3 regions of the Bacillus cereus group sp. Bce041 genome follow, and region 2 is predicted to be linked to each of the others. Evidence: riboswitches for the same ligand, from Rfam matches in the RefSeq annotation. Region 2 holds a riboswitch; each other region holds the start of a gene.

Region 1 (10,461 bases), on a different contig from region 2:
CGGAAATACGATCTTATCTTTAGCACAAGGAGTAAACAAAAGGATAACCATCATATTGTTAGTATAATTTGTTTTTTTGTTAATTTTGAATATTAGAGCTGTAATTAACAAGTATATTTATATTGAGAAATTTATTACAAAATTAGTTACAAATGATTCAAAACTCCAATGTAAACTTTTATTTTATTGAAGCTTATTCCACAAACATACCCGTTTGTTCATTTTTTACTGTTTGAAAGCCATACTCTTTATATTGATTCATTTATTGGAAAAACCGAAAGTTTTAAACTCTCTCTATTACATATTTATTTTTGGAAAAATAGCCTAACTCCAAATACTAATAATACTGTGCCAGTAATACCCTCTATTGTACGGTTCACCTTTTCTTTTCTTAAAAAAGTTCTTAATTGACGTATTAGAGAGATATAAAATAAATACCATATTGCTGTCAAAGTCGTAAATGTGAATCCCAACAAAAGAAATTGGAAGAAATGACTTTGATTACTCACAATAAATTGGGGTAGAAAACTAAGGAAAAATACAGCCGTTTTTGGGTTTAAGATTGCCGTGGTAAATCCTTGTCTAAAACTTTTAACCGTTCCAATATCCTTAGAGTTTATTTCCACTGAACCTGACATATCTTCTTTTTTAGAAAAGGCACTTTTAATTGACTTTACAGCTAAATAAATTAAATAAAATGCCCCAGCATATTTTATTAATGTAAATAGCATAGCAAATTTCATTAAGATAGCAGAGAGTCCTAGTGTAGCCATTATTGTATGAATCATCATTCCAGATACCGTTCCTAAGACGGTCTTTATCCCACCATTTCTACCATGAGAGATAGTGTTTTTTGTAACTAAAGCAAAACCGGGACCAGGCATCATTATAATAAGGAGTGCTGTTAGGATAAATAGCAAATAATTTTCCATGTTCTGGTATTTCCTTTCTGATTTTTAGTTTCGCTTATAGTATAGCTTTTTTTCTTAAAACATTAAATATAAAAAGTGTGATCAGGATAGTATCATAAACTTTCAAGGTGTTGTAATTGATTTATAGAGGGCTTCACTTAAATAATGTTCTTCTGTAAATGAGCGTTTTAATGAAATACCATTTATACGAATAATCAGATTTTTTATAGAATGATAACGCAATTAAATAAATTAAGAGCGTTTTTTAATTACTTTTTCTCGGAACAATCTTAATTTTCTTTTGTTTATTGAGGGTATTAGTATCAACTTGACCAAATATTATCCAAAAACTACATTGATAAAACAGACAGCAAAGCTATGCATACATTTTCTTTAGACAATTAGCTAAATATCATTTAAGCTGTAATTTTATGAAAATATAATAGCTGATTTCAAATATAATTGTAAATAAATGTAAGTATATGACCTGTTTTTACACGTATCTCGGTTATACCCCATATTGATATAAAGGCGTTATCCTTTCCTATGATTTCTCAGAAAGAATACTGCCTTTTTCTTTTTAGGGGGTATTTTGTCTAGTTAGCTTGATAGCGATGTGGTTCTACCCCTTATAAATGTTACAAAAATCTTTCAAATAGCTCTAACTTGCACAATGCTTCCCGTTAATATAATACGCTGATTCTGTGAAAACCGTAAATACAACCTCTACTTCTGGAAGTCCCAAATCCATTATATATGTAGTAATGGCCTTGGCAAATCGATCACGAATTTCCTGTCCACGCTCGAACCATTTCACTTCAATAAGAGGAAACGCTTCTATTTCTTCTCCATTGAATATAAACGTAGAACTTGGTAGTTCCAACGTAAAATTATCCGTACCACACTCACAAATTTCTGCGAGCTCTTCTACTAATGGCTTACTTAAGTGTTTTAATTGTTCAGTAGTAATTCCACGAAACACAACATGCGGCATGTGAATCCCTCCGTTAGATAGCTTTATATTTGCTCACATCATATCACAATTTATTTTGCTACACTAGAATCTATTGATACATTTCAATGACATTCTTAAGAATGATCATATGTTATTGAAGCAATACAAGTATTGTAACTATTTAAAACATATGAGTGCTCGGTAATTGGGTAAATAAAAAATGCCTTATCATTCTCCCTGTAAGGAGGCATGAGGGGGCCTCTATTAGAAAAGGGATGGTGCGCTTATATATTTTAAAAAGAAAAGACACCCTAAAGTGCCTTCCTCCGACTTGATAACCACTTTAATTTTAATAACATTGGATTCCCATCCGAATATTATTTTACCACGTTAAGTAATGTTAGTCATTGAGAAAGTCAAATACGTAGTGTTCATATATAGTGACCCCTAGGATCAAACAAGATTTAATACAGTTTTTTTGTTGATCCAAAAACAAACGATAAACCTAAAACCGCGCTAGAATAGAAATGTATGAAAAAATGCATAGGTCCATAGAACGAAAAAAGGAGGTTTCCTTGAGAGAGTAGGGTTCCTCTTTTTCCTTGCTACTTATAATGAGACGTTATATCAACCTAACATGTATAGGATATACACTGTTCCTTATTCAACTAAATGGCAGGTTAGTTGAATTGTATTTTGGTCAATATGGGAATTTTCGGATGCCCTCTAGAATATAAAAAATATAGATTGTATTATAGGGGGTATATAATGAAACAAAACATTTATGATAATCCGTTTTTCTTTAAAAAGTATAAGTCATTACGTGAAGCTGGATTTACCTTTAATGATTTTGTTGAACAGCCAGCAATTAAATCTATAATTGCTAATCTTACAGATAAGTCTGTATTAGATTTGGGATGTGGAACTGGTCACTTTTCTATGTACTGTGTAGAAAATGGTGCCTCGAAAGTTATGGGAGTGGACATCTCAAGAAATATGATTGAACAAGCTGAAATGTATAACAAAAATGAAAAAATAGATTATATGTGTGTACCAATAGAAGAACTTAATTTGCCAAATCAAAAATTCGACTTAATAACAAGTTCTTTAGTTATACATTACATAGAAGATTACTCACATCTAATTAAGAAAATAAGTGGTCTGTTAAAAAATGATGGTGAATTTATCTTTTCAACAGAACATCCAATAGTAACAGCTCGAAAGGAAATGAATAATTGGTTTAAGGATAATAATGGAAATAGATTACATTGGGCATTAGATAATTACCAAGAAGAAGGAAAAAGGGAGGAACATTGGTGGATAGATGGTGTTGTTAAATATCATAGAACAATTTCAACATTAATTAATACTCTAATAGACAACGATCTTGTAATAGAGAAAATTATTGAGCCAGAGTCAACTCCAACAGGATTAGAAAAAATGCCAGAATTAATAAATGAAAAACGGAGACCATCTTCTATTATCATTAAATCAAGAAAATATTAAGGTTGAACCCCCGTTGATTAACTACTGGCTTTATTTTAAAAAAAAGAGTAAAATTTTTTTCTAATTTTAAAAATAAGATTGTGAAGAAATACACTTAAACTAACGGGTGCTTTAAGTGAGCAAGAAATTAAAAACTTTTAACTTCAGCTTTCGAAAATTATGTAAATAAGTTGTCCATATGGACAGGTTATTGTGTTTTTAGCTTAGCGTGGGTTTTTTTCGAAATGCTGGCGGTGCCCCATCGTCATCAAGCTAAAATTTTATAGTACCCTCAGAACAAGATTTTTTTCTAATTTGTAACTGAAAAAGATAACAGGATAATATACTAATCATTTAATGGGAAGGGGATGTGATTGAGGTGAATAATGCATATAATGAAAAGACGCATACATCGATTAAACAATTATTAAAAAAGTTTTCACCAAAAGCTCCTGGCTTTGCATATATTGCTAGTTTTGATAGCGGAGTAACTTATAAAGGTACGGTTGGCTTAGCTACTATAGAGGGAAATATACCTATAACTACTAAAAATATTTTTAATATTGCCTCGGTTTCTAAACAATTTACTGCGTTTTCTATATTACTCTTAGAACAAGAGGGAAAATTGAGTTTAGATGATTCAATTGTAAGGTTCGTTCCTTCTATAGGAGCATATGCTGAACCTGTAACATTGAGACACCTAATTCATCACACTGGTGGACTAGTTGATTATATGGAATTGGCTGTATCAGCAAATATTAAATTTACAGATACATTAACTGTGGAAGAATCGTTAGAGCACCTTAAAAATCATCAAATTGCAAGGTTCCCAGCTGGCACAAAATTTGAGTATAGCAATACAGGATATTTTTTATTATCACAAGTGGTAGAGAAGGTAAGTGGCAAGTCTCTACGTCAATTTACAAAGGAGCGTATTTTTGATCCTTTACATATGAGAGACACAACAATTGTAGATTGCTACCCAACAACTATACCAATTATTAGTGGGTATTCGAAGAATGAGCAAGGAAAATATAAAATCTATGAAAGCCCTTGGGAACATACAGGTGATGGGGCAGTTCATACAAATGTTGAAGATCTTGTAAGATGGGGAGAAAATTTAACTACAGGCACCGTTGGTGGAAAAGAACTTGTTAAAAGAATGAGCGAAATAGGTCCGAAAATTTCTCCAACTGGGGAGACGATTATTGACAATGAAGATTATGCTTTTGGGCTAAGGCTTGCAGAAGGTTTTAACTGTCGATACTTGGAACATTCAGGTAGCTGGGCAGGTTATCGTTCACACTTCATGCGGTTTCCAAAAGAATATTTGACTGTTGTAGTACTAAGTAACTATGATGGATTTGACTCTAAAAAATGTGCTAATGAAATAGCAGAAATTGTTTTAGAAAAGTAAAAAATAGGGCGTAGAAGACAGTATCTAGATTTGGTTAACCTCACGTTGTTTTAGGTGTAATTGATTTTGAGAACGGAAGGCAAGCATATATTTATGCCTGCCTTTTTTCGTATTAAAACGAACATAAATATTAATATTAATATTTATACAGTTAAAAAAATAATTAGAAATTTTTTAAATATAGATTAATTAATGAGGTCGAATTTTAAAATTTTTAAATTGATATATAAAAATTATATATTATGATTATCAAACTCAATTTTATTAAAAATTGAAATGTTAATTAATATTCCTATTGCTATTAAATTGACCATTAAAGAACTTCCACCAAAACTTACAAATGGAAATGGGGTACCTGTAAGAGGAAATAGTCCTGTAATACCACCTAAATTTACAACAGATTGCATACCGATCATACATCCTATACCAATTGCTATAAAACTGCCAAATGGATCTACACATAATTGTGCAATTTTTAAGGAGCGAAGTACTATAGTCAAAACTCCAGCCAATATAATAAATACACCAATAAATCCTAGTTCTTCAGAAACTATTGCCATTATAAAATCTGTATGTGGTTCCGGAAGATAACCTGTTTTTTGTATGCTATTTCCAAATCCACGACCAGTGATTCCTCCGGAGCCAATGGCAATAAAAGAATTTACAAGCTGGTATCCATTTCCTTGCGCATCAAGAAATGGATTGAAAATCGTAGTAATACGTTTCTTTTGAACTTCTGACAAACTATTTTGAATCAAGAAATATAAAATAGGTAACCACAAAATAGAACTGATGATAATTCTTTTGATTAGTAGATTTATATTTATTCCTGAGCAAAGAAATATGCTAAAACCTATACCTAATATTAAAAGTGCAGATCCTAAATTTGGTTGTTTAAAGATAAGAAAAAAAATTGTAGCTAAAAAGAATAAAAGTTTTCCGATACCTCTCCAGTTATTTTTAGCTTGTTTTTGTCTTAATGCAAAAAAGCGGGCTGTTACAAGTATTGTTCCTAATTTAAGAAATTCAGCTGGCTGTATTCCAAAGATCCATGATTGGGCATTATTTACCACTTTTCCTTTCCATAAAACCATAATCAATAAAAAAATCCCTCCAACCATAATACAGATTGAGACTATTCGTTTTTTCCATATTTCATATGGGAGTAAAGCACAAACTATTAACCCAATTGTTCCTAAAAGTAGCTTTGTTAATTGAGAATCAACAAAATGTCTACTGTTATAACCGTAATGTTGAACAGCAACAATGGAGCTTGCACTATACATCATGATAATACCTAAAGTACATGTTATGAATAGAGGAAGGAGCAATAGATAATCGAGTTTTAATATTTTTTTCATTTTAATATCCTCCTGATTTAAAACAATACATAATATTACATTTGCTAATGAATAGAATATTGTTCTCGTCAATTACTAAATATGACTTTTGTTTAGAAAGATTCTATCACTTACTCCCTGTTTTTTACGCAAAAATCCCCCTAGTATGTAACTAGAGGGATTCAAAATGGCATGACTAAATAAGGCTTTTCTCCCCCTAGTAGAGCTTTGGCACTATACAACGTAAAGTAATGAAAATTCATTACTTAGCTATCTTAAGAAGAGCCTTAATCCGACAATTCCTGTTCTACCCATTGGCGTCTTTCGACATTTTTGGGCAATAGCCTGTGTTTGCATAGGAGCCTCACCTAACAGGTTAAGCAACATAAATTTTATGTATTTGTTTCGTGTAGCAAGCATAAATATATTTTTTTTGCTTGTCAAGCAACCGTATTTCTAATTTTATCTGTTTTATTGCTTTATAGTCCTTTGAGAAATGATATGAGAAAATGTATGTAATCATTCTGTATAAGTACATATTTTTGACTTTAGTGTATAGTTTGATTAAGTAGTTTAACCATATAAATTTGATAAACCGTAAAGAAGATTTTAATCATAAAAGAAGATTTGTTAAGAATATTCTTTTGATATACAGAATGACTAATTATTCATCCTCTGTTATAAAGTTGGAATTTGATTGAAAACAATAAGTTTCATATGTTTCATAACGTTTCTTCGAATTAAATCTATTTAAATTCTATGTTTTTTAAGGAGAATTTTAAATTTATAATAAAATATAATTTCATTTTCTATAAAAGATTTTTTATGAATGGATTTGAAAGTCAGTTGACAAATATTAAATTCTGGTTTAAATTTTGAAGTAATTCAATAAACTTTGTTAGGTGAGGCTCCTGTATAGAGAAACGCTGCTGCCCAAAAATGTCGAGAGACGCCAATGGGTCAACAGGAACGGTCGGATTAAGGCCCTTCTTAATGTAGCTGGTTATAAAAACCTATGCTATACAGTGCTAAAACTCAACGAGGGAGTGGTATACGATTTGATAGAAAGGCACCTCTGAGATTTTGGCAGAGCTGTCTTAATAATCATTTATTTGTATTGTAAAAAACCTTTACTCCTTTTTGAGTAAAGGTTTTTCTGTTTAATGTTATTTGTTTTATCTTGTCTATATTCAAAAAGGAGGTAATTCTAAATAATGAATTGATTGCAATGTAACTATTATTGCTCTAATAAAAAATTTAAGACAGATAAAATAAAACAAAACCACTCATGAAACTCTAGAGTCTCCCTTAGCAATATGAGGAGGAGTTAACATGAAGAAATTATTAAATGAATTACTTGTAACCAAAAATAATTTGGATGCAGAGAAAATTTTACGTCATCCGTCGTATGATATTGCGCAAGAAGTAAAACAGTTTTCAATTGAAGATCAAATCATATTGCTAAATACGATTCCTGTATTAAAAAGCTCTAAAATTCTTCAATATATGAGTGCAGAAGAAAAATATAATATCTTAATTCACTTATCTGAAAACAAAGCTAAAAAGTTACTAAATTTACAACCGATTGATGAATTAGTAGATTTACTGCTAGCGGTTCATCCGGAAAAACAGGCTAAATTAATGGCGTATTTAGATAAAATCACAAAACATAACGTAAAAAAATTGATGATTTTCAAACCTGAAACGGCAGGAAGTCTTGTCACAAGTGATTTTGTTGCAGTTAGAGGAAATTGGTCAGTAAAAATGACATTGAAGTATATTAGGGAACATTCTGAAAATGTAGAATCAATATCTTATAGTTATGTTCTTGATAGTCATGGTTATCTTGAGGGGATCGTTTCCATACATGAGTTATTATTAGCAGCAGATGACGAGATATTATCTACTATCATGATTCAAGAGGTAATTTCAGTACAAGCTGAAGTTGACCAGCAAGAAGTTGTAAAAAAGCTTCTGAATTATAATTTAGCAGCAATACCTGTAATAACAGCAAATAATAAAATGATTGGTATTATAACATTTGATGACGTAATGAATGTTATGGAAGCAGAAGCTACAGAAGATATTCAAAAGTTAGGCGGAAGTGAACCATTGAATCAATCTTACTTTGAAGCTAGCACTTGGAGTATTTTCTTAAAACGTCTACCATGGTTATTACTTCTTTTTGTTGCTGAAGCATATACAGGGACAGTATTAAAGTATTTTGAAGACGAAATTGAAACTGTAGTTGCTCTTGCTTTCTTTGTTCCGTTATTAGTAGGTACTGGTGGGAATACAGGAACACAGGTTGTAGCAACAATTACTCGTGCAATCGGTATTGGAGAGGTCAAATTTAAAGACATTTTCCGTGTAATGAAAAAGGAATTTGCAATAGGGATGCTTCTTGGACTTGCACTTGGAATAGCTGGGCTCACTCGTGCTTATATGTTAGGAGTTGGAACAGATGTTGCACAAGTTGTAGCAATTACTTTATTATTTATTGTTATTTGGGCCTCTCTTGTAGCAGCTGTTTTACCTTTAATTCTAAGAAAATTAAAACTAGATCCTGCAGTTGTTTCAGGTCCATTTATTACAACATTTGTTGACGGAACAGGATTAGTAATTTATTTCATGGTTGCAAAAACGTTATTAAATTTATAAATATACACTAAAAAAACGAAATTCGGAATAAGTATTTTGCCTAAATTGCTAAAGTATAGTGGGGAATTCAGACATAAGGAAATCAAACACTTTTGTATTTAGATAAATAATATTTTAATGGATTTATTGAATGTAATGAATGCTGGAGGATAAAACTATGAAACATCTCAGCAAAATCTTCAAACGAATTTTGCTTCTATTGTCTATTTTCATGCTTATTGGCATAGGCATATTATTTGGTACTAGCTATGGCCGAGAGCTTCGCATAACAATGGCTGGGAGTATACTAACTTCTCAGCATCCGCAATATGCGAAATATACATTCCTATCCCAAAAGGAACTAGATAAATTGCAAGATAGAATTAATCATCCGAAATGGTCAAATAGTGATGAGCATATTTATAAAAAAATAGCAGGAAAAAGGTTAGAAGAATTTAAAAATCAGCCATTAGAAATTGATGTAGAAACGATTAAAAGTAACAAAGATAGTCGCTTTCTTTTTGAAGGAAAATTAGTTACTATCAGCAATCCCTTCAATGTTAAACTTGTTAGCCATCAAGGAACACAGGGCGCTAACAGAGGAGAAAAAATTAGCGTAATGGCAAAGCGTAATCATGCACTTGTTGCTGTGAATGCAAGTGGATTTGCAGATGAAACAGGAAGGGGTGGAGGAAATGTTGCTACTGGAATTGTAATAGAAAATGGGAAAGTTATTGATACGAATATGGATAGAAATACCCCTACAATTATTACAGGCTTAACAAAGTTTGGACAAATGATAACAGGAAATTATTCTACACAACAACTTTTGGATAAACAAGTCGTTTCAGCAGCAGGATTTATGCCACAGTTAATTGTAAATGGAGAAAAAATGATTACAGAAGGAGACGGTGGTTGGGGTTCTGCTCCGCGAAGTATTATGGCTCAAAAAGAAGATGGTACAATTATGTTTCTAGTCATTGACGGTAGACAGACGCATAGTATAGGGGCTACGTTAAAAGAGTGTCAAGATATTCTATATGAAAAAGGTGCTATAAATGCAATGGCTATGGATGGTGGTTCTTCTGCTACTCTATATTTAGGAGGAAAGGTTATAAATTCACCTTCTACATTATCACATGAAGATCGTTATTTACCTAATGCTTGGGTGGTAACAGCAAATCCGAAACAGAAAATAAGGATGACAATAGATGGGAAAAAAATAGATGCTAAAATACCAGATGAATTTGATATAAATATTTCAACTGATTTATAAATTTCTAAGAAAATGAAGGTTTAATTAAAGTTTAAAGACTAACATCCAAAGAGGTTTTAAATTAATAATTTTACCATTTAATATATATTAATGAAGTGCTTATAGAAACACTCAATCATATGGAAATTCTTTTAATTGAGTAGTATTTGCTACAGCTATATGAAATGGACAACCTGTACAACGAATTGTTGTAATCAGATGAGTAAAAATTAATACGCAGAATAAAGTAGTGGTCATACCTGAAAATCATTTGATAAATAATGAAGAAGATGTCGGTTTATATTTAAGCCTAGTATAATTAAAAATGAAGCATATTACGAAAGAAATGGGATTTAAAAAAGGCTTAGAAGAAATCAAAGGTGAAAAATTGAGAGATTAGCTTATAGTATATAGAAATCGCTTAACAAAACCGTTTGAAAACAGTTAAATTCTTTTTA
Region 2 (10,461 bases):
AGCTACACGCGAAGAATTTGAGATACGTGCGAAACTTGTTCAACTTGTGTATGAAATGGAACAATATTTACTCATTAAAAGTCGCTTTAAGGGAAAGGATAATATAAAAGAACTTATATAGAAGGTAGGAATTATCTATGCCGTATCTTCTCTCTATCATATTATGTCTTTCTTTATCGCCGATTTGGCCTCTTGGGGATAATCCACGTGCCGGAGATCCTTTTATTATTGTAAATAAAGCAACGAATAAATTAGCTTACATTGACGATGGAAAGATTCAAAAGGTTTTTCCAGTAGCGACAGGGAAAACGAATGAATTAACTCCAGAAGGAACTTTTGATGTTGTAATGAAAGCGAAGGATCCGTATTATATTGCGAAGGATATTCCAGGTGGGTCGCCAAAAAATCCACTTGGGTCAAGGTGGATTGGATTTAATGCAAGAGGAACTGATGGAAGTAAATATGGAATACATGGAACAAACCAACCGAGTTCAATTGGAAAGTATATTTCACAAGGGTGTATAAGAATGAAGAAAAACGATGTGGAATATTTGTTTGATCGCATTCCAATTGGAACGAAAGTATGGATTGTGAAATCGAAAAAATCATTTCAGCAATTGGCAAAAGAAAAAGGAGCCGTTGCATATGAAAAAGCCAACGAAAAGGTTGGCTTTTTCTATTATAATAAGTTGTCTTGACATGTGTACATAACCGTGCGTTAATGAGAATATAGAAAGATAAAATTAGATAAAGGGGTTGCTCATATGTACTTGAATCCAAAACTTTCGTATATGCAGTTTTTTATGGGATTTCTATTTGTTATTACATTCATATTGGCAACTTTTAATATATGTTCTTATCTTGTAGCGATTGTATGTATGGCATTACTTAATCTAACTTTTGTTATTGGAGCATTTCAGCAGAAACAGTATACAAGTTTTGTAATAGCACTTGTAATGTCATTTTCCTTTAGTATTGTAGCGATTGTGTTTTATATAAAATAAACCATCTCGATGTCGAGATGGTTTATTTTGTCATGTGTGAAAAGTAAAAAAAGGACGAACACATCGCCCTTTTTACCAAAACATACTCGCGCCAGCAAGTAATGTTGTTACAAGCATAGAAATCAGCATCACATAAACCATAACTTTTTGAGCTTTTTTATGCATCGTTATACCTCCTTGCAAATCAGTACAATTTCATTGTAACGAGAAATGAAATTATGGACAAGGGGAGAGTGAGGACAAAATTCGGGAGGGGATTGCAAAATATAACAGGAAATTTGAGTGTGTATAGAGAATATAGTAAAAGGGTATATTGTTAATTTTTAGTTGGGCAAGCTGAAGAATGGAGATACGATGATGAAAATATACGAAACAGATCGTTTATACTTAAGGGAAATTGATGAGTCGTATGCTGAAACAGTTCTTCAATATTACGACAGAAATCGTGAATTTTTAAAAGCTTGGGAAGAGTATAGACCGGATGATTTTTTTACGCTAGATTATCAAAAGAAAAAGTTGCAAAAGGATAGAAAAGAGTTCGAAGAAGGGAAAATCATCAGACTATGGATTTTTAAAAAGGGTGATGATACGAAAATAATTGGGTGTATTTCATTTAATTTAATCGTTCGTGGCATTTATCAATCTTGTGTACTCAGTTATAAATTAGATAAAGCAGAGTTAAACAAAGGGTATACGACAGAAGCGCTTAGAAAAGCAATTCAAGTTGCTTTTGGGGAATTTCAGTTACATCGTATAGAAGCTCCGATTATGCCTCGTAATTTAGCATCTATACAAGTAGTAACGAAGATAGGTTTTCAATATGAAGGCGTGTCTAGGAAGATGTTAATGGTAAATGGCGTGTGGGAAGATCATATGCGCTGGGTATTGTTAAATGAGTAATAGAAAGCAGATGGTTATCTAGACATGTAAACCATCTGTTTTTTGTCTTGTATTTCGAAACTTTTGCGAAATTCTGTTATAATTAATAGTGTTACATACATAATGGTAGTGCAGGAGGCGCAGTCTTATGATTAATCAAGAACGTTTAGTAAATGAATTTATGGAATTAGTACAAGTAGATTCTGAAACGAAATTTGAAGCAGAAATCTGCAAAGTATTAACGAAGAAATTTACAGATTTAGGTGTAGAAGTATTTGAAGATGACACAATGGCTGTAACTGGTCATGGTGCAGGTAACTTAATTTGTACTTTACCAGCAACAAAAGATGGTGTTGATACAATTTACTTTACTTCTCATATGGATACAGTAGTTCCTGGTAATGGAATTAAGCCTTCTATTAAAGATGGATATATCGTATCAGATGGTACAACAATTTTAGGTGCGGATGATAAAGCTGGATTAGCATCAATGTTCGAAGCAATCCGTGTTTTAAAAGAGAAAAATATCCCTCATGGTAAAATAGAATTTATTATTACAGTCGGAGAAGAATCAGGTCTTGTTGGTGCAAAAGCATTAGACCGTGAGCGTATTACAGCGAAATATGGCTACGCATTAGATAGCGATGGAAAAGTTGGTGAAATCGTTGTTGCAGCTCCAACACAAGCGAAAGTGAACGCAATTATTCGCGGGAAAACAGCTCACGCTGGTGTAGCGCCGGAGAAAGGTGTATCTGCAATTACTATCGCAGCGAAAGCAATTGCGAAGATGCCACTTGGTCGCATTGACTCTGAAACGACTGCAAATATTGGACGTTTTGAAGGTGGTACACAAACGAATATCGTTTGCGATCATGTACAAATCTTTGCAGAAGCTCGTTCTTTAATTAATGAGAAAATGGAAGCACAAGTTGCGAAAATGAAAGAAGCATTTGAAACAACTGCAAAAGAAATGGGCGGTCATGCAGACGTTGAAGTAAACGTTATGTACCCAGGATTTAAATTTGCTGATGGCGATCACGTTGTAGAAGTTGCAAAACGTGCAGCTGAAAAAATTGGTCGTACACCTTCTCTTCACCAAAGTGGTGGCGGAAGTGATGCAAACGTAATTGCAGGACATGGTATCCCAACAGTTAACTTAGCGGTTGGTTATGAAGAAATTCATACAACAAACGAGAAGATTCCTGTTGAAGAATTAGCAAAAACAGCAGAATTAGTTGTTGCAATTATTGAAGAAGTAGCGAAGTAATGGAATAGAAAAAGCGTGTAAATCAATTATGATTTACACGCTTTTTATTTTGATTCGATTGCTTTGACAAGACGTATAAGCGAATATAAGAAAAACTATGGAAGTATATACGTTGTTGCTACATGTACTAGACGAGGGAATAACCTTAACGTATTCATATTGAAAATCGGAAGTAGTAAATAATTAATTGCAATGATTAATATAACTACAAGGAATGTATAGTTGAGTTTATCCCGCTATTTGCCGGACAGTAAGACCCCTACCTCAAAATTCAGCGAAAGTAAAGAAGTTAGGTGGGGGCCCTGCTGCCCGTAAAAGTCCGATTAGTGAGAGTTGATTAAAGTTTCGATTTATATCGATTATAAAAAAGAACAAGTAATTATTATAACTATTGTGCAAAATTTGATATAATAAAAGAACGAACGTTCTGATTAGGGAGTGAGTACTATGCGAGAAATGTATCCGAAAAATGGTCGTGTTATTTTACATGTAGATATGAATTGCTTTTTCGCATCTGTTGAAATTGCTCATGATCCATCATTACAAGGAAAGCCATTAGCGGTTGCTGGAAATGAAAAAGAGAGAAAAGGAATTATTATAACATGTAGTTATGAGGCGAGAGAATACGGAATACGTACGACGATGCCCCTTTGGGAAGCGAAAAGGTTATGCCCGCAATTAGTTGTAAGGCGTCCTAATTTCACATTATATCGCGAAGCTTCATTTCAAATGTTTCAAGTCCTTTCTCGTTTTACAGAAAAGATACAACCAGTCTCAATAGATGAAGGATATTTAGATATTACAGATTGCTACGCACTTGGTTCGCCTCTTGAAATAGCAAAGATGATTCAACAAGCACTATTAACAGAGTTGCAGCTTCCGTGTAGTATCGGAATCGCTCCAAATCTTTTCCTAGCAAAAACAGCTTCTGATATGAAAAAACCTCTCGGTATTACCGTACTTCGAAAACGTGATATTCCAGAAATGATTTGGCCACTTTCAGTTGAAGCAATGCATGGGATTGGAGAAAAAACAGCTGAAAAATTAAATGAAATTCATATACATACAATTGAACAGTTAGCGAAGGGAGACGAGCATATCATTCGCGCTAAAATTGGCAAGCACGGTATTGATTTACAAAAGCGTGCAAAAGGTACGGATGATAGGGAAGTGGATCCGAGTCAAATGGGCCAACATAAAAGTGTCGGTAACTCGATGACTTTTTCAAAGGATATGGATGAAGAGAAAGAATTACTTGATATGTTAGAACGGTTATCAAAATCAGTGAGTAAAAGATTACAAAAGCGAACCCTTGTCAGCTATAATATTCAAATTATGATTAAATACCATGATAGGCGAACAGTAACACGGAGTAAGCAATTGAAAAATGCAATTTGGGAAGAACGCGATATTTTTCAAGCAGCATCCCGTTTATGGAAGCAACATTGGGATGGTGATTCCGTTCGTTTACTAGGTGTTACAGCTACTGAAATAGAGTGGAAGACAGAATCGGTGAAACAATTAGATTTATTTTCATTTGAAGAGGATGCGAAAAAAGAACCACTACTTGCTGTCATTGATCAAATTAACGATAAGTATGGAACACCGATTTTACAACGAGGTAGTCAACTACTACGTAAGCAAGAGAAGTCGTTTCAACAAAAGTTAGAAAATAAGTTTATGTAGAAGGTGTCATGAAGTAGTAAAATCATGACACCTTTCCTAGTTAACTCGCTTCTAAATTTAAAGAAGTCTTCCATCCAGCTCCAGTAACGCCAGATTCTAATAGCATTCTACTTACTATTTTTTCAATTAAGATAGCCGCATTTGTCTTGCAATGTAATGTAGCCTGTATACACACCTTTTGATTAGAATCTACGTCTTCACTATACAACTCTTTTAAACCGATTCCTTCTGTACTTACCATATGCATAAGTAAAAAACGAATATGTGCTTCATTTTCTTCTGAACAAGTAAGGGAAAGTAAGTAGTTCGTTTGTTCTGGTGATTCTTCTTTTGATTTTTTATTCATAAAAAGAGCAATTGGGCGAAGAAGTATATTTGCTAGTAACACGCCGGCTGCACCTAATATAGCTGCAACGAGGAAACCGGCGCCTGTAAGAGTACCGACAGCAGCTGCACACCATAAAGTAGCTGCTGTATTTAGCCCTCTAATACTAAAACCATCGCGGATAATAACGCCACCCCCTAAAAATCCAATACCACTAACGACTTGAGCAGCAATGCGGGATGGGCTAGCATCATGATCAAGCATGACGGATAATAAAACAAATATACAGGCACCAAGTGATACGAGAGCATTTGTCCGTAACCCAGCCATTCGGTGTCTCCATTGTCTTTCCATTCCAATGCAAGCTCCTACAATAATTGCTATAACTAACCTGAATACAATGTCGTACCATACCATCATGGTCACCTCCATATATAATATGTGTTATGTTTTTTAGAATGAGCGGGGGATACCCACTCATTCTTATTTTTACAACCAGCTATGAAACTTTTTAATATAAAGCTTTTTCAGGAATTGTGTTAAAAAAGCGTAGCCTAATAGTATTCCTACTAACCAAGGGAAATAGTTAAGTGGCAATGCTTGTAAACCAACGGCTGCACCAAGTGGTGAGAATGGAATATAAATCCCGATTGCCATAATAAGAGCGGTTAATAAAACGACTGGTGTTGATGCAGTGCTTTGAATAAATGGAATCTTTTGTGTTCTTATCATGTGAACAATTAAAGTTTGTGTTAACAACCCAACGACAAACCAACCGGACTGGAATAATGATTGCTCGCTCGGTGTATTTGCACCAAATACATTCCACATGACTACGTATGTGATAATATCAAATATAGAACTAATTGGGCCGATACAAATAATGAAGTTTCGTAAGTTTGCAGTATCCCATTTTCGTGGTTTTTCTAGAAACTCTTTATCCATTTTGTCCCATGGAATAGAAAGTTGTGAAATATCATAAAGTAAGTTTTGAATTAAAAGATGAATGGCAAGCATCGGTAAAAAAGGAATGAAAGCACTTGCTACTAACACGCTAAACACATTACCGAAGTTAGAGCTAGCTGTCATCTTAATATATTTTAAAATATTTCCGAATGTAGTACGTCCTTCTAAAATCCCTGCTTCTAATATAGTTAAACTTTTTTCGAGTAGAATAATATCGGAAGCTTCTTTCGCAATATCAGTAGCAGTATCAACAGATATTCCGACATCAGCTTCACGTAATGCTACAGCATCGTTAATGCCGTCTCCCATGTAACCTACAGTGTATCCATTTCCTTGTAATGCGTGTATAATACGAGATTTTTGCATGGGATTAAGCTTCGCAAATACAGTCGTTTCTTCGGCAAGTTTTGCTAATGCTTTATCTGGTAAAGAATCAATCTCGTAACCGAGGATTGGTTCGCAGATATCTAATCCAACTTCTTTACAAACCTTTCTTGTAACAATTTCGTTATCGCCAGTTAAAATTTTCACTTGTACACCATGTTTTTGTAATGCTTGAATTGCAGCTGCTGCAGATGGTTTCGGTGGATCTAAAAAGCCGATATATCCAGCGAGAATCATATCAGTTTCGTCTTTTACTGCGTACTCTGTATCATTTATTCTTCTATCTTTTTTATAAGCCACAGCAATAACCCGCATACCTTCACTATTTAGTGTCTCACTTATTTTTTTGACATTTGAACGTATTTCCTCGGTGAGTGGAACGATTTTTTCATCCACTTCAGTGTAGTTACAAATTGATAAAATTTCTTCTACGGCACCTTTACAAACCATTGTATGTTCACCTGAAATATCCTTTACGATGACTGACATACGCCGGCGGGCGAAATCGAATGGAATTTCATCTAGCTTTTGAAAAGCTGATGGATTAAATGTATTGTTTTCCTCTGTATGCTTAATAACAGCTTTATCTATTAAATTTTTCAATCCAGTTTGATAGAAACTATTTAAATAGGCAAATTGCAAGACGCGATTGCATTCATTTCCCTTGGGATCTAAGTGACGAACAAGGACAACTTTATCTTCTGTTAAAGTTCCTGTTTTATCTGTACAAAGAATGTTCATAGCACCTAAGTTTTGAATAGAATTTAGCTGTTTTACAATTACTTTTTGTTTAGACATTTTAACGGCACCTTTAGCTAAATTAGCAGTTACAATCATTGGTAACATTTCAGGTGTAAGGCCAACAGCGACGGCAATAGCGAAGAAGAAAGCTTCTTGCCAATCACCTTTTGTGAATCCATTAATGAGAAGGACAATAGGTGCCATAATAAGCATGAATGTAATTAAGAGCCAGCTTACTTTGTTTACACCTTTATCAAAGCTTGTTTCTACACGCTTTCCAATTACCTTATTGGCTAAAGAGCCGAAATACGTATCGGTACTTGTTGAGATGACAACAGCTTTTGCGCTACCACTTACAATATTTGTTCCCATGAAACAAAGGTTTTCCATATCGAGTGGATTGTAATTTTTTTTCATGTTTGTCGGTAAGATATGCTTATTTTCTGTATGGTAGCAGTGTTCGTATTTTTCTACAGGAAGTGCTTCCCCTGTTAAAGAAGATTGATTAACAAATAAATCTTTAGCGGATACAATACGCACATCAGCTGGAATGATATCACCGGCTGAAAGGGAAATGATATCGCCAGGTACAAGTTCCTCAATTGGAATTTCTGTTGTGTAATTTCGATTTAAATTCGTTACATTTTTTGTTTCATGTACAAATCCATTTATTCTAAATACGCTTGCAGTTGTTCGAACCATAGCTTTTAACTTATCGGCAGCTTTTTGAGAACGAAATTCTTGGGAAAACCGAATTGTTGCACTAAGTAGTACCATTGCAGATACGACAATTGTTCCTTGCATATCATCCGTGAAAAAGGAGAGTGCTCCAAGAGCTAATAAAACGAAAATAAATGGATTTTTAAATGCCAACAGAAATTGAATGTACCACGGCGCCATTTTATTATGAGCTATTTCGTTCGGACCATATAAAGAAAGTCTACGAGACGCTTCTTGTTTAGATAATCCATCTTGTGTTGTTTCTAAAAGTTTTAACGCAGAGCTTACATCTTGTGTTGCAACCGCCACTAATAATTCGTTATTTGTTTTCATGCTATCTTGCTCATAAGCATGCTTTGTTTCTTGTCTTTGTAAATTAAACATCGGTAGTTCCTCCTCTGTCATGAAGGAGGAAACAATCTGTTACCTAACTATTTGAAATGGTGAGGAACAGTTTCTTTCCTACCTACATGATGAAATATGAATGTAAAACGTATGGGTATCTGGGCCGAATCATCAATTGCCAACTGTTCCTCACCTCCGTACAATTTAGTAGTTTCTGAATATGCTATGTTTGTTTCATAGTAAGGTGCATATAGACGTAAAAAGACCTTTACTCAAAACGAGTAAAGGTCTGAATTCGCAGCTAAAAGAGTCCACAACAAAGACTGTTAGTAGACATAAATAAAAACAGTTTTTGTGTATGACAAAATACATGCACCTCTCCCTCGTTGAGTTTTAGCACTGTATAGCATAGGTACTGAAACCAGCTACATTAAAAAAGGCCTTCATTCCGACCTTTCCTGTTGACCCATTGGCGTCTCTCGACATTTTTGGGCAGCAGCGTTTCTCTATACAGGAGCCTCACCTAACAGAGACCATATTCAATTACATGTTGAATGTTAGCACTGTAAAATCGTAGTGTCAATATCTTTTTATCTGTGTTTTTAAAATATTAAATGGATTTATAATAGATATATGGGATGAAATGTATGATATTGATTATGAATAATATGGAAAATAAATATTTTTATAAAAGGGGAATTTGTAATGGTACCACAAAATTTTATTATAAATATTGAGAATCAAAAATAGAAAACAAATTGTTTCTTTTGCGCTACAAGCAAAAGAGTTATTCAATAAATCAAGTGAAAAGATAATTTTAGATGAGTTTGATCAAAGTATGTATACAGACTTTTGGACGGAATATAATCATTTGCTAAATAAGTATAAATAAAAAAGCACTGTAACCAGTGCTTTTTTATTATAGATTACGAGATTGTAGGGTTTTCAAAAATAACAATCTCTGAACTGTTTGTAGTTGAAACGCGTTGGGCGTAATATGTTAAAGCTGAAGAAATATATGCTGGTAACGTATCATTTGTATGTGATGTTGTATATTCATGGATTAATTCCTTTAAAGTTGTCCATTCTAATTGTGCTGGGTGATCAGACACGAAAGAACTTACCCAGCGATCAAATGAAGATGAAAAATCAGTTTGTAAACGAAATACTTCTTTCATAATAAAACGCTCCCTTAAAATGTAGTATAATCATTTTAACACAAAACACGAACGATAGCTAAATTTTTTGAGTATAACGTTCGTGTTATATAGTTGTCTAGATGTTTGGTTATGTAAATTCAATTTGCCATTTGAAATAACATTCCGTAAGATGAGAGATAGAGTATATTTAGAGCTGGAGGAAAGAAAGTGGAATTTGTATTTTTAGGAACTGGTGCAGGTGTTCCTTCAAAAGGAAGGAACGTTTCAGCAATTGCTTTACAATTGTTAGAAGAACGAGGACAAACTTGGTTATTTGATTGTGGCGAGGCCACGCAACATCAAATATTACATACATCTGTACGTCCGCGCCGCATTGAAAAAATATTTATTACGCATTTACATGGCGATCATATTTTTGGATTGCCTGGTTTATTAGGTAGCCGTTCATTTCAAGGAGGAACTACGCCTTTAACGGTGTATGGACCGAAAGGAATTAAACAATTTATTGAAGTGGCATTATCGGTAAGTACGACACATGTGAAATATCCACTTGAAGTTGTGGAGATAACAGAAGAAGGTACCGTATTTGAAGATAATGAATTTTATGTAGAAACGAAAAGATTGTCACACGGTATAGAATGCTTTGGATATCGTATTGTAGAGAAAGATATACAAGGTGCTCTTTTAGTTGATAAGTTGCTTGAGATGGGTGTGAAACCAGGTCCAATCTTTAAACGTTTAAAAGATGGTGAAGTAGTTGAATTAGAGGATGGCACGATATTAAATGGAAATGAGTTTATCGGCCCACCTCAAAAAGGAAGAATTATTACTATCTTAGGTGATACGCGATATTGCGAAGCGAGTAGGGAGCTTGCGCAAGATGCAGATGTACTTGTCCATGAAGCGACTTTCGCAGCAGAAGATGAGCAACAAGCGTATGATTATTTTCATTCTACATCTAAGCAAGCTGCGAGCATTGCACTT
Region 3 (10,461 bases), on a different contig from region 2:
GAAAGCTGTTTATAAGCTGTTTCATTATGAGATTGCTACGTTAGATGAAGCGTTAGCACAAATTGATAAAGTTATGAAATATCCTTCACCAACTGGGAAGCAAAAAACAACATTTAGCTTTTTACGAGCGGTACAAAAAGGATATGATGCAGTTTCTACTTATTTAGGAGAACAAGTACAAGTTACATTAGAAGAGTTCTCTGATTATGTAGCGAATGAAGAGAAATCATGCTTCGTTGAGTATATGGAACTTTATTATGATTGTGCTTTAACAAGGCAGGGAGTAGCGCTTGTAGACACACCTGGAGCGGATTCTATTAATGCTCGCCATACGGATGTTGCATTCCAGTATATTAAAAACGCAGATGCTATTTTATTTGTAACATATTATAATCATGTATTCTCTCGTGCTGACCGTGAATTTTTAATTCAGCTTGGTCGTGTAAAGGATACTTTTGCCCTTGATAAAATGTTCTTCTTAATTAATGCGGCGGATTTAGCAGAGTCTGAAGAAGAACTTGAAATGGTAAAAGGTTATATCGCAGATCAGCTGCTGCAATACGGTATTAGAAATCCGCGTTTATTTGCAATTTCAAGTTTATGTGCGCTTGAAGAGAAACAAGGAAAGAATGTTGAAAAAGAGAAGTATGGTATTTTACAAAACTCTGGGATTACGAAGTTTGAGGAATCATTTACGTCCTTTATGATGAGAGATTTAATGCTTGTTTCTGTGCATGCTCTATATGGTGCTTTGCAAGGGGCAGATCAGCTTTTAGTAAACATGATAAAGGGTGCAAAACAGGGGAATGAAGAGAAAGAGAAGCAAACGAAAAAATATGAAGCAGAGCGTGATCAACTACTTCATATCATTTCATCATATAGTGTACTTGCTGAAGAACAGGCGATGCAAAATGAAGTGAAAGAGTTGCTTTATTACGTGCAACAGCGTCTATTCCTGCGCTATAACGATGTGTTTACTGAATTTATTAATCCGGCGTCACTTCGAACGGATGGAAATGTGAAAACACAATTGCAACAGTGTGTTATGGAATTAGTAGCATTTATTCAGCATGATTTATTGCAAGAAATGCGTGCGACATCATTACGCCTTGAAAAATGGATAGACGAAGCGATGAAGCGTGCAAAGGACGAAATTGTAGTGAACTGTAAAGTAGAAAATGAATCAATTTCTATGAATGGAATAGTGGAGTATGAATATAAAGATATTACACATAAAGAACCGTTCCCTTCAGTTGAAATAAAAGATTTCAAAAAAGCACTGGCACATTTTAAAAATGAGAAAAGCTTTTTTGAAAAGAATGACAAAGCTTTTATGCAAGAAGACGCTAAATCTGTATTAGAACCGTTCGTATCAAACTATGTAGCTGATGAAAAAGATTTATTTGTTCATCATTATAAGCAAGAGTGGGATATGAAGTGGAACTTATTCCAAAAAGTGATGCAGCAAGATGTGATGAACTATTATGAAAGTATATTGTTTGCATTGGCTGAAACGATCGATGTATCTCTATATGAACAAAGTAAAGAACAATTGCAAAAGCAGTTAGTAGAGATTGAAAAAGAAATTTATGTTATATAGTCGTTATGAGAAAAAGATTCGTTCAATTTTCTTTTGCAGTACAGTATCTAAAGATTTTACAAATCCAGCAAATTCATCGGTAGAAATCATATGAGTAAGAACGAGTCGTCTGCCATCTGGTGTTTCACCGCATAAGACGAATGAAGAAAATTCATATGTTTTGTTTTCAACTACTAATTTTGGATAGGAATACGTGTCGCTTTTCTTCTTCTTTCCATCAATAGAGATGACGTTGCATTTTTTCTCATTGTTGTCCATGGTGAATCCCTCCTTTCTATTACTTATGGTAGACAAGGAGGGTTTAGAACAATAGAGAAGGGGGAATTTTTTATGTCTGTTGTAATAGAACGTATTCCAAAAGAGGCTATACCGAAGTCTTTATTGCTACTTGCTGATCCAAGTGAACGGCAAATAGCTACATATGTACAAAGAGGATTAACATACGTAGCTAAGCAGGGGGGGAGCGTTATCGGTGTATATGTTCTTTTGGAAACAAGGCCAAAGACGATGGAAATCATGAATATTGCGGTTGCAGAGCATTTACAAGGAAAAGGGATTGGGAAGAAGCTATTAAGGCATGCTGTAGAAACTGCTAAAGGATATGGTATGTCAAAACTTGAAGTTGGTACAGGCAATTCTAGTGTTTCACAACTTGCTTTATATCAAAAATGTGGATTTCGTATTTTTTCTATTGATTTTGATTACTTTTCGAAGCATTATGAAGAAGAGATTATTGAAAATGGGATTGTATGTCGTGATATGATCCGGCTTGCAATGGAATTGAATAAAAACGTATAACTATTTAGGGGGAAGAGAAGATGGAAGTACATAAAGCAATTACAGCACATTCTCGTAAACAAAATGAAAGTGTAAAAGCATGTTTACAATTAGATGCACAGCGTGAAGCAGCTATTGAAGCTGCCGTATCTCTTGCGTCAAATGGGAAAGAATTTTCGGTTGATGTCATTAATGTTGTAACGAAGCAAATTAATGATCTTGCAAAAAATGGTGTTACCTTGCAGCGTAAATATGTTACAGAAGAAATGGTTATGGAGTATGTAAGTCGTTTGAAAGAGAAAGAAGGTCGTTAAAGATGATAGTTACAGTCGAATGGTTACGTGAGCATATAGAAGATGAGAATGTCCGTATAATCGATTGTCGTTTTGATTTAGCGAATCCTAATTGGGGTAGAGAAAAGTATGAAGAAGGACATATTCCTCATGCGTTATATTTTGATTTGAATTTAGATTTATCAAGTCCTATAGCAGAACATGGTGGCCGCCATCCTTTACCAAATATTGAGGAGTTTGCAGACAAGCTTTCGGAGGCTGGTATTGATGAGCATACGACAGTAATTGCGTATGACAGTCAAGCCGGTGCAAATGCTGCTCGTTTATGGTGGTTATGTAACTATGTAGGACATGAGAAAGTATATATATTAGATGGTGGTTTCCCGGCTTGGAAAGAGAATGGACTACCGACAACAACGGAAATTCCTGTTGTTATACGAAAAACATTCAAAACAAACATACAAGATCATATGCTTGTAACGATGGAAACGGTCAGAGAGAATATCCGTGCAGGTGCGGATGTTACATTAATTGATTCTAGAGAGCCAAAGCGTTATGCTGGTGTCGAGGAACTTGTCGATCATAAAGCAGGTCATATTCCGACAGCGGTAAACCATTTTTGGAAGGATGGAATGTTGCAATCAGGACAATTTAAGAATGGAGCTGGGCAACAAGAACGCTTCCAAAATCTTTCGAAAGATAAGGAAACCATTGTATATTGTGGTTCTGGTGTTACAGCGTGCCCAAATATCGTTGCATTAAAATTAGCTGGATTCCAAAATGTTAAATTGTATGCAGGTAGCTGGAGTGATTGGATTTCTTATCCAGAAAATCAAATTGCAAAAGAAGAAGATTAATCACTTGCATGCAAAAATAATTTGTATTAAAATAAGGTCACAAGCAAGAGATTGCTCGAAAAACTTTGTATTTTACACATTGGAAACAATGTGATAATATAACGACAAGTAAATAATACATCCTGCGGTGTACGTAACTTATTTATGTCTAAAACCGATGTTAGTTATACGGAAGCTCAATATTTAGCGACCATCATCAAGCCTTCCTTGTGGAGGAAGATGTACGGTAACTGTGAGGGCATCCACCTGCGAGTAGCGGGTTTTTGGACATTTACGAGGAGCGGCACGTGCGGGGGTCTTATTTCAACTAACCTTATATAAAATTCCTACGGTGTACGTAGCTTATGCATGTCTTAAACCAATAAGTTTAATATGGAAGTTCAATATTTAAATGTAGCTAACATGCCATCTTTTTAAGAAGGAAGTTACAAACATTTGTGAGAGCATCCACCTGTGAGAGCAGGTTTATGGACATCTAGAGAGAACGGCATATGTGGGGCTATATAAAAACCTTACGTTTTATACGTAAGGTTTTTTTGTTGCATAGATATATCAATATTATCTTGATTCACCTGTGAAGTTTCCGTAATAAATGTAGCACTTTCTGTCTTCATCAATCTCTCTTGAATCTAAGGAGAACTCCATAGACATGCCGTCTCGCTGAATATATATAATATCTGAATGAAGAGATGGTAAAATTTCTTCATAGTTCCATACATCTTGACTATCTACTATGTTTGAACTCGTTTCACTTAGTTCTCTAATTTCAAAACCGATGTAGGAGTATGTAGGGTCTGAAGGGTCATTTGCGAAAACTTCTTTTTGAATATAAATAACTACTGTTCCGTCTGGATCAACCGAAGTTGCAGTAACAACATAAGTATTTTTCTCTTTAATAAAATATTCACAAGTCATGCGTGCGATAATTTCAGAATTAGAAATATTGGCGTAGTTCCATAAAGCAGGATACCCTTTCGTTTCATCATTAAGTCGATATTCTAAGCGCATTTAATCCCTCTTCTTCCTTTTTCTTCTACTTTATCATGCCATCCTATATAATAGGAATAGAATTTAAAAAGGGGAGTGCGAAGGTGACAAAAACGAAATGGCTAGTAGGTGGTGTCGTAACGTCTTTAATGACTGGCACTTTATTTGGTTGCGCACAAGATCTTCCCCCAAAACCAAATGATAATAGTTGTTCTGATTGGGATTGGGATGATGAACTTGGGGTATGGCAGTGTGATGATAGTAGTTCAGGTTATCGTGGGCATTATTTCTATGGTGGGCGATACTATCAAAATAAATCCACTTTTAAAAATTCATCGGCGTTTAAATCGTATCAATCGTCTGCTGAATTTAAAGGTGGAATTGGAAGCGGTTCAAAGGGAGGATTTGGGGGCTAAAATATGTCGCAATACATAAGGGATCGAAAAGAATTTTATTTAAAATATCCGGATTTTTGGTCGGATTTATATGAATGTGAGTATAGTTTGTTTCATGTTTTTTCTATAACAAATCAGACTTTGGACCAATTACACTTAGCGACTGAACGAATGGGGAAAATATTTTTTAAGACTGCTAGACTGCTGCGTAATTTAAGTGACGAACAGCTTCTAGATCTTGGCTTTCCATCCGCGAGTTTATCTTTCATTAGAATGAAAGGGCTCTATCCTGAATCTGTAATTTCGCGATTTGATTTTGCTGTAACAGAGGATAACAAAATCAAAATGCTTGAGTTTAATAGTGATACACCAACTTTTATTGTGGAATGTTTTCAAATGAATGGGAAAGTATGTGGAAATCTAGGCTATGATGATCCAAACTCGGATCAAGAACGATTGCTATCTTCTGGTGTAACGAAAGCAGTAATGGAAGCGACAAAGGGATTAGATAATCCAAATGTTGTTTTTACAGCACATCATGAACATATCGAGGATTGGAATACCACTATGTATTTAAGTCAGCTATGCCATGTTGAAAATAAAGTAGTGCCAATGTCAGAACTTAGAATTACAAAGGATGCTCTAGTCGATAAAGATGGGGCGAAGATTGATGTTTTATATCGCCAAACATATCCGATAGAAGATTTAATTGAGGATCAAGATCCTGAAACAGGAGATTTGGTAGGTGTGGAACTGTTACAACTTGTAAAAGCCGGAAAGCTTTTTATAATAAATCCTTTGTCAGCATTTTTACTTCAGCCAAAATCAATTCAGTGTCTTATTTGGGGGTTAGCAGAAGAAGAGGCCTTTTATACAAATGAGGAACAACAGTGGATTAAAGAATATATGTTACCTACATATTTAGAACCAGATTTATTTTTAGGAAAAGGTTCTTTCGTTCAAAAACCTTCATTTGGGAGAGAAGGAGATACAATTACGATTCGCGATAAAGACGAAAATATTATGCTTCAAAATGCACACCAAACATATAAAGCGTCACTGCCGATATTTCAAAAGTATATCGAACTGCCAGTTGTATCCTTGGAAACAGAAAAAGGGATCGAGAAACTGTCATATGTGTTTGGTTCGTTTTTAATTGCTGGAAAAGCGAGTAGTATCGGTATTCGTGCGGGAGAAAAGATTACAGGAAATGAATCGTACTATTTACCGGTAGGTATAAAAAGGAGGGGGAAAAATGATTAATTTTTTATTATATTTAGTAGTAACACTCGGCCTTTTATGTATAGGTCTGTTCTTGATGGAAGTGACAACGAAAGTAAAGGAATTTAAGTTAATGGCTCAAGGAAATAAGGCGGTAAGCTATGTGCTTGGAGGACGATTACTTGGGTTAGCTGTTGTTTTATATTCGACAGCAGCTAATTCAATTTCACTTCTTGATATGATTTCGTGGGGAGCAGTTGGGATTTTGGCTCAAATTATCGTCTTTTATTTAGCTGAGTGGCTTACACCACGCTTTAATATAAACAAAAGTCTCGAAGAAGATAATCAAGCAGTCGGTCTTTTTCTTATGTTTTTATCAATTTCAATTGGGATTGTAATTGCTGGTTGTATAACTTATTAAAAACTTTACGTTTAAACGTAAAGTTTTTTATTTTATCCCGTAAAAGCCCGATTGGTGAGGGCTAATAATCAGTGGGGGATGAACAAAACCTCCACTGATTAAAGTTACACTTTATATATGTTAGTTTGCCATACCTTTTGAAAAAATTGTAGGCTACGGTTGACATCTATTTTAAATAAGAGTAACATTTTCAATGTAATGAAAATAAGTCTCTGTTAGGTGAGGCTCCTGTATAGAGAAATGCTACTGCCCAAAAATGTCGAGAGACGCCAATGGGTCAACAGGAATGATCGAATTAAGGTTTTTCTTAACGTAGCTGGTAATGTACCTATGCTATACAGTGCTAAAACTCGGTGAGGGAGAGGTCCGTAGATTTCTAATTATATTAGAAATCGTTTATTTGTGTATGTAATGGCCGCTACTCTCTTAAGGGTAGGGGTCTTTTTTGTTACCAAGCTATGAGTAATTTCATAGTATAAACTATAAAATTAAACGAGGAGGTGAGGAGCATGTCAAATTCTGACTCGGTTCCGTTACCCATATACTTCAAATCAAAAATATATGATGTAGGCAGGAAACGATTTGTTCCTCCCTCTATATTTATCACAATATAGCGTTTATAAAGCGCGAGACACTTTCACAGTAAAGTGGATAAATTGAGAAACAAAGCGTTTCTTCCTATGTTGTAAAGGAGGAGACGATAATATGTTATATGCAAACAAAACTGTGGGTAACACGTCATATAAACTAAGTAAAAAATCAATAAAAGAACAAACAATGCTCCAAAAAAATAAAGATTTATTAATTGAAATTGCAACAAGAGATGTAAAATCTGTATTTGCATATTTTAAAACAACAAGAGATGGACTATCAATGAAAGAGGCACAAAAACGTATTCAAATATATGGCCGAAATGAACTAACTTCAAAAAGAGCACTTCTTGCAGAAGTAATGATGAAGCTAGGTGGCATGATTCCAGGTTTTTCAAAACAACGTGTGTGTGATGAATTACAACGTGAAACGATTACTGTATCTAGAGTAGAATGTTCTAGTAGTACAGGGCTAAATAGTGAACTGAAAATGATGGAGATACCTGTGCAAGAACTTGTACCTGGAGATATGATTTTTCTTTCGGCTGGAGATGCTGTGCCAGCTGATGTACGTATTATTTATGCAGATGATTTATTAGTGAATGAGTCTGTGTTAACGGGAAACGAAGCGAATATAGAGAAGTTTGAGAGCTGCTATCACCTTGAACGTAAACGGTTTATTCCATTAAAACGGATGAAAGATTATAATCCACTTGAGCTTGAAAATGTATGTTTTAAAGGTTCGCATATTGTTAGTGGAAATGCAAAAGCTATCGTTGTTTCTACTGGAAAAAATACGTATTCAGGCATCTTGCATACTTGTTGTAGTAGAACGTCTTAATGTGTTAATGATGCTAAATATACAAAAACAATGTATAATAGACAAAGTTGAGCAAAAACGTAGAATGGTAATCTATTTATATAACCTTACGTGATAACGTAAGGTTATTATTTTTTTAATAGGAGAGGAATTATGAAAAAAGTATTATTAGTTGATGGTATGGCACTATTATTTCGTGCTTTTTACGCAACAAGTGTCTACGGACAATTTATGAAACGACAAGATGGAACCCCTACGAACGGGATTCATGGTTATATGAAACACTTATTAACAGCTACGCAAGCGATCGAACCAACACATATCGTTACATGCTGGGATATGGGAAGTACGACATTTAGAACAGAATCGTTCTCGAATTATAAAGCAAATCGTGCAGCGCCACCAGAAGAATTAATTCCTCAATTTGATTTAGTGCAAGAAATGACTGCAAAATTATCCATTCCAGTTATCGGTATGAAAGGCTACGAAGCCGATGATTGTATCGGTACGCTTGCAAAACAATATTGCAATGAAGCTGAAGTTTATATTTTAACAGGTGATACGGATTTACTTCAACTTGTTGATAAGAGCGTTACAGTCATGCTTCTGCGTAAAGGAATTGGAAATTACGAATATTACACACCGGAGAAAATCATGGAAGAAAAAGGTGTAGAGCCGTGGCAAATCGTCCATGCAAAAGCTTTCATGGGAGATACAAGTGATAATTATCCAGGGGTAAAAGGTATCGGTGAAAAAACAGCGTATAAGCTTATTCAAGAGCACGGAACAGTATCCGCTGTACTAGAAAATGTAGAGTCATTAACAAAAGCGCAGCGTACGAAGATTGAAAGTGATTTAGAGAACTTAAATATTTCGTTGCAATTAGCCCAAATTCACTGTGAAGTTCCAATTTCATGTTCACTAGAAGAAGGATTACACACAATGGATGAAGAAAAACTTAGATTTGTTTGTGAAGAAATGAATTGGGGAAGACCTGAAATATTAATAAATATGCTATAAATAGTTTGGGAAGAGGGATGTTGCATAAGTCGAACTTTGACTTGGTGACACCTTCTTTTTGTTTTTATAAACAGTATTATAATAAATAAAATTATGTCGAACTCAATTTTAAATATATAAATATTTCGACAAGATATAATGATAAAAGTTGATGAAAATAATAACTTTTATCATGAAGTGAATTAATTTCAACATAGTTTTAGATAATCATTTTTTCGTGTTCACAAAGTTGTCAGAAAATAAACGGAATTTTCATATGAAGTTCAAATAGAATTCACAACAATCAATTATTATAAGAACACACAGATAATTCTTTATCTTTTATATAAACCATCCCCCAAGGAGGACAATGAAAATGAGAAAAAAAGTGAGAAAATCTTTTAAACAATTATTAATTGAAAATAAACAATCACTATTAAATAATAAAGAAAATATGAAAGAAATTGAAGAGAGAATTGAGAAACGACATGTAGCATATAGTGGTGCCAGTAATTAAATAAAATAAAAAAGATAGCCTACGTAGGCTATCTTTTTTATTTTATATTGAAAAAACGCTATTCAGCTCTTTAATTTTGTAAATATGCAAGATATTTTTATAGCGTTTTTCTATCAATATTACTCATTTTTCGAGGTTGAAATTGGTATATACCAATTTTTGAGATTTTCTATTCAAAATATTACAAAAAATGTTACAATACACTCAAATTTATACTATAAAATCATTTTAATATGAAAAATTGGAATGAAAAGAAAGGAGAGGAATATGAATAAAGATGTCGCTTTGAAATGATTATTATCATTTCATTAGGAGTTGATGTAAAAAGATGAAAAGATACGAAGAATTGGACTCTATAAGAGGGATTTCTTCATTAGTAGTAATGATTGGTCATCATTTAATGATTTTTTCAGCATTTCAAAATTACAGTTATGAAGATAATAAACCATTTGTTGTGTATCTATTAAAAGAAACGCCTGCTCGTCTAATTTTTAGTAGTGGTAACGAATCAGTTATTATCTTTTTTGTTTTGAGCGGATTTGTTTTGTATGAATCTATTCAAAAAAACTATAGTAGCTATGGGTCATACCTTTTAAAACGTATATGCAGAATATATATTCCTTATATTGTGGCAATAATTATAGCTATTGTATGCCAGATTACAATTAGTGAATATGGTATTTCTTATTTAAGTGAATGGTTTAATCGCTCATGGACGATTGAAAGTTCTTCAAGCTTAATCGCACAACATATTTTATTGGTTGGGAAATATAATACAGATGCATATAACGGTGTGATTTGGTCACTTGTCCATGAAATGCGAATATCAATAATTTTTCCGTTAATTTTGATGATTTGCTTACGAAAAACGTTAAGGTGTTCATTACTATTATTGTTTAGTTTTAGTATATGTTCTGTCGTAATATTATTTTTGTTTCGCTCGGGCTTAACATTAACAAGCTATGCATTAACATTGCATTATAC

The links. A riboswitch is a leader RNA that binds a small molecule or an ion and turns the genes downstream of it on or off. The one in region 2 is predicted to bind magnesium.
Positions count from the first base shown of each region.
Region 1: another riboswitch for magnesium. It lies ahead of ACUN13_RS27890 (FtsW/RodA/SpoVE family cell cycle protein); the one in region 2 lies ahead of mgtA (magnesium-translocating P-type ATPase).
Region 3: another riboswitch for magnesium. It lies ahead of ACUN13_RS07550 (P-type ATPase); the one in region 2 lies ahead of mgtA (magnesium-translocating P-type ATPase).

Region 1 covers NZ_JBQXON010000016.1:67,306-77,766, reverse strand. The annotation lists gene ACUN13_RS27910 (LysE family translocator) at 306-932, opposite strand; gene ACUN13_RS27905 (DUF1904 family protein) at 1,573-1,905, opposite strand; gene ACUN13_RS27900 (class I SAM-dependent methyltransferase) at 2,635-3,372, shown strand; gene ACUN13_RS27895 (serine hydrolase domain-containing protein) at 3,731-4,768, shown strand; gene ACUN13_RS27890 (FtsW/RodA/SpoVE family cell cycle protein) at 5,002-6,129, opposite strand; M-box (ykoK) riboswitch at 6,315-6,491, opposite strand; M-box (ykoK) riboswitch at 6,996-7,161, shown strand; gene mgtE (magnesium transporter) at 7,441-8,769, shown strand; gene ACUN13_RS27880 (phosphodiester glycosidase family protein) at 8,927-10,024, shown strand.
Region 2 covers NZ_JBQXON010000001.1:421,048-431,508, reverse strand. The annotation lists gene ACUN13_RS02200 (aromatic acid exporter family protein) at 1-121, shown strand, start outside; gene ACUN13_RS02195 (L,D-transpeptidase) at 138-698, shown strand; gene ACUN13_RS02190 (DUF3894 domain-containing protein) at 765-1,004, shown strand; gene prli42 (stressosome-associated protein Prli42) at 1,077-1,169, opposite strand; gene ACUN13_RS02180 (GNAT family N-acetyltransferase) at 1,359-1,904, shown strand; gene ACUN13_RS02175 (tripeptidase T) at 2,032-3,150, shown strand; gene ACUN13_RS02170 (DNA polymerase IV) at 3,598-4,836, shown strand; gene ACUN13_RS02165 (MgtC/SapB family protein) at 4,877-5,578, opposite strand; gene mgtA (magnesium-translocating P-type ATPase) at 5,651-8,356, opposite strand; M-box (ykoK) riboswitch at 8,688-8,855, opposite strand; partial or broken gene ACUN13_RS02155 (DNA polymerase IV) at 9,066-9,209, shown strand; gene ACUN13_RS02150 (DUF3932 family protein) at 9,244-9,495, opposite strand; gene rnz (ribonuclease Z) at 9,685-10,461, shown strand, end outside.
Region 3 covers NZ_JBQXON010000002.1:318,766-329,226, reverse strand. The annotation lists gene ACUN13_RS07605 (dynamin family protein) at 1-1,600, shown strand, start outside; gene ACUN13_RS07600 (DUF3931 domain-containing protein) at 1,604-1,858, opposite strand; gene ACUN13_RS07595 (GNAT family N-acetyltransferase) at 1,931-2,398, shown strand; gene ACUN13_RS07590 (YpbS family protein) at 2,419-2,691, shown strand; gene ACUN13_RS07585 (sulfurtransferase) at 2,694-3,527, shown strand; RNA gene ssrS (6S RNA) at 3,644-3,826, shown strand; RNA gene ssrS (6S RNA) at 3,848-4,031, shown strand; gene ACUN13_RS07570 (hypothetical protein) at 4,086-4,535, opposite strand; gene ACUN13_RS07565 (hypothetical protein) at 4,619-4,930, shown strand; gene ACUN13_RS07560 (glutathionylspermidine synthase family protein) at 4,934-6,172, shown strand; gene ACUN13_RS07555 (DUF350 domain-containing protein) at 6,165-6,551, shown strand; M-box (ykoK) riboswitch at 6,756-6,921, shown strand; gene ACUN13_RS07550 (P-type ATPase) at 7,257-7,982, shown strand; gene ACUN13_RS07545 (5'-3' exonuclease) at 8,115-8,981, shown strand; gene ACUN13_RS07540 (FbpB family small basic protein) at 9,337-9,477, shown strand; gene ACUN13_RS07535 (acyltransferase family protein) at 9,806-10,461, shown strand, end outside.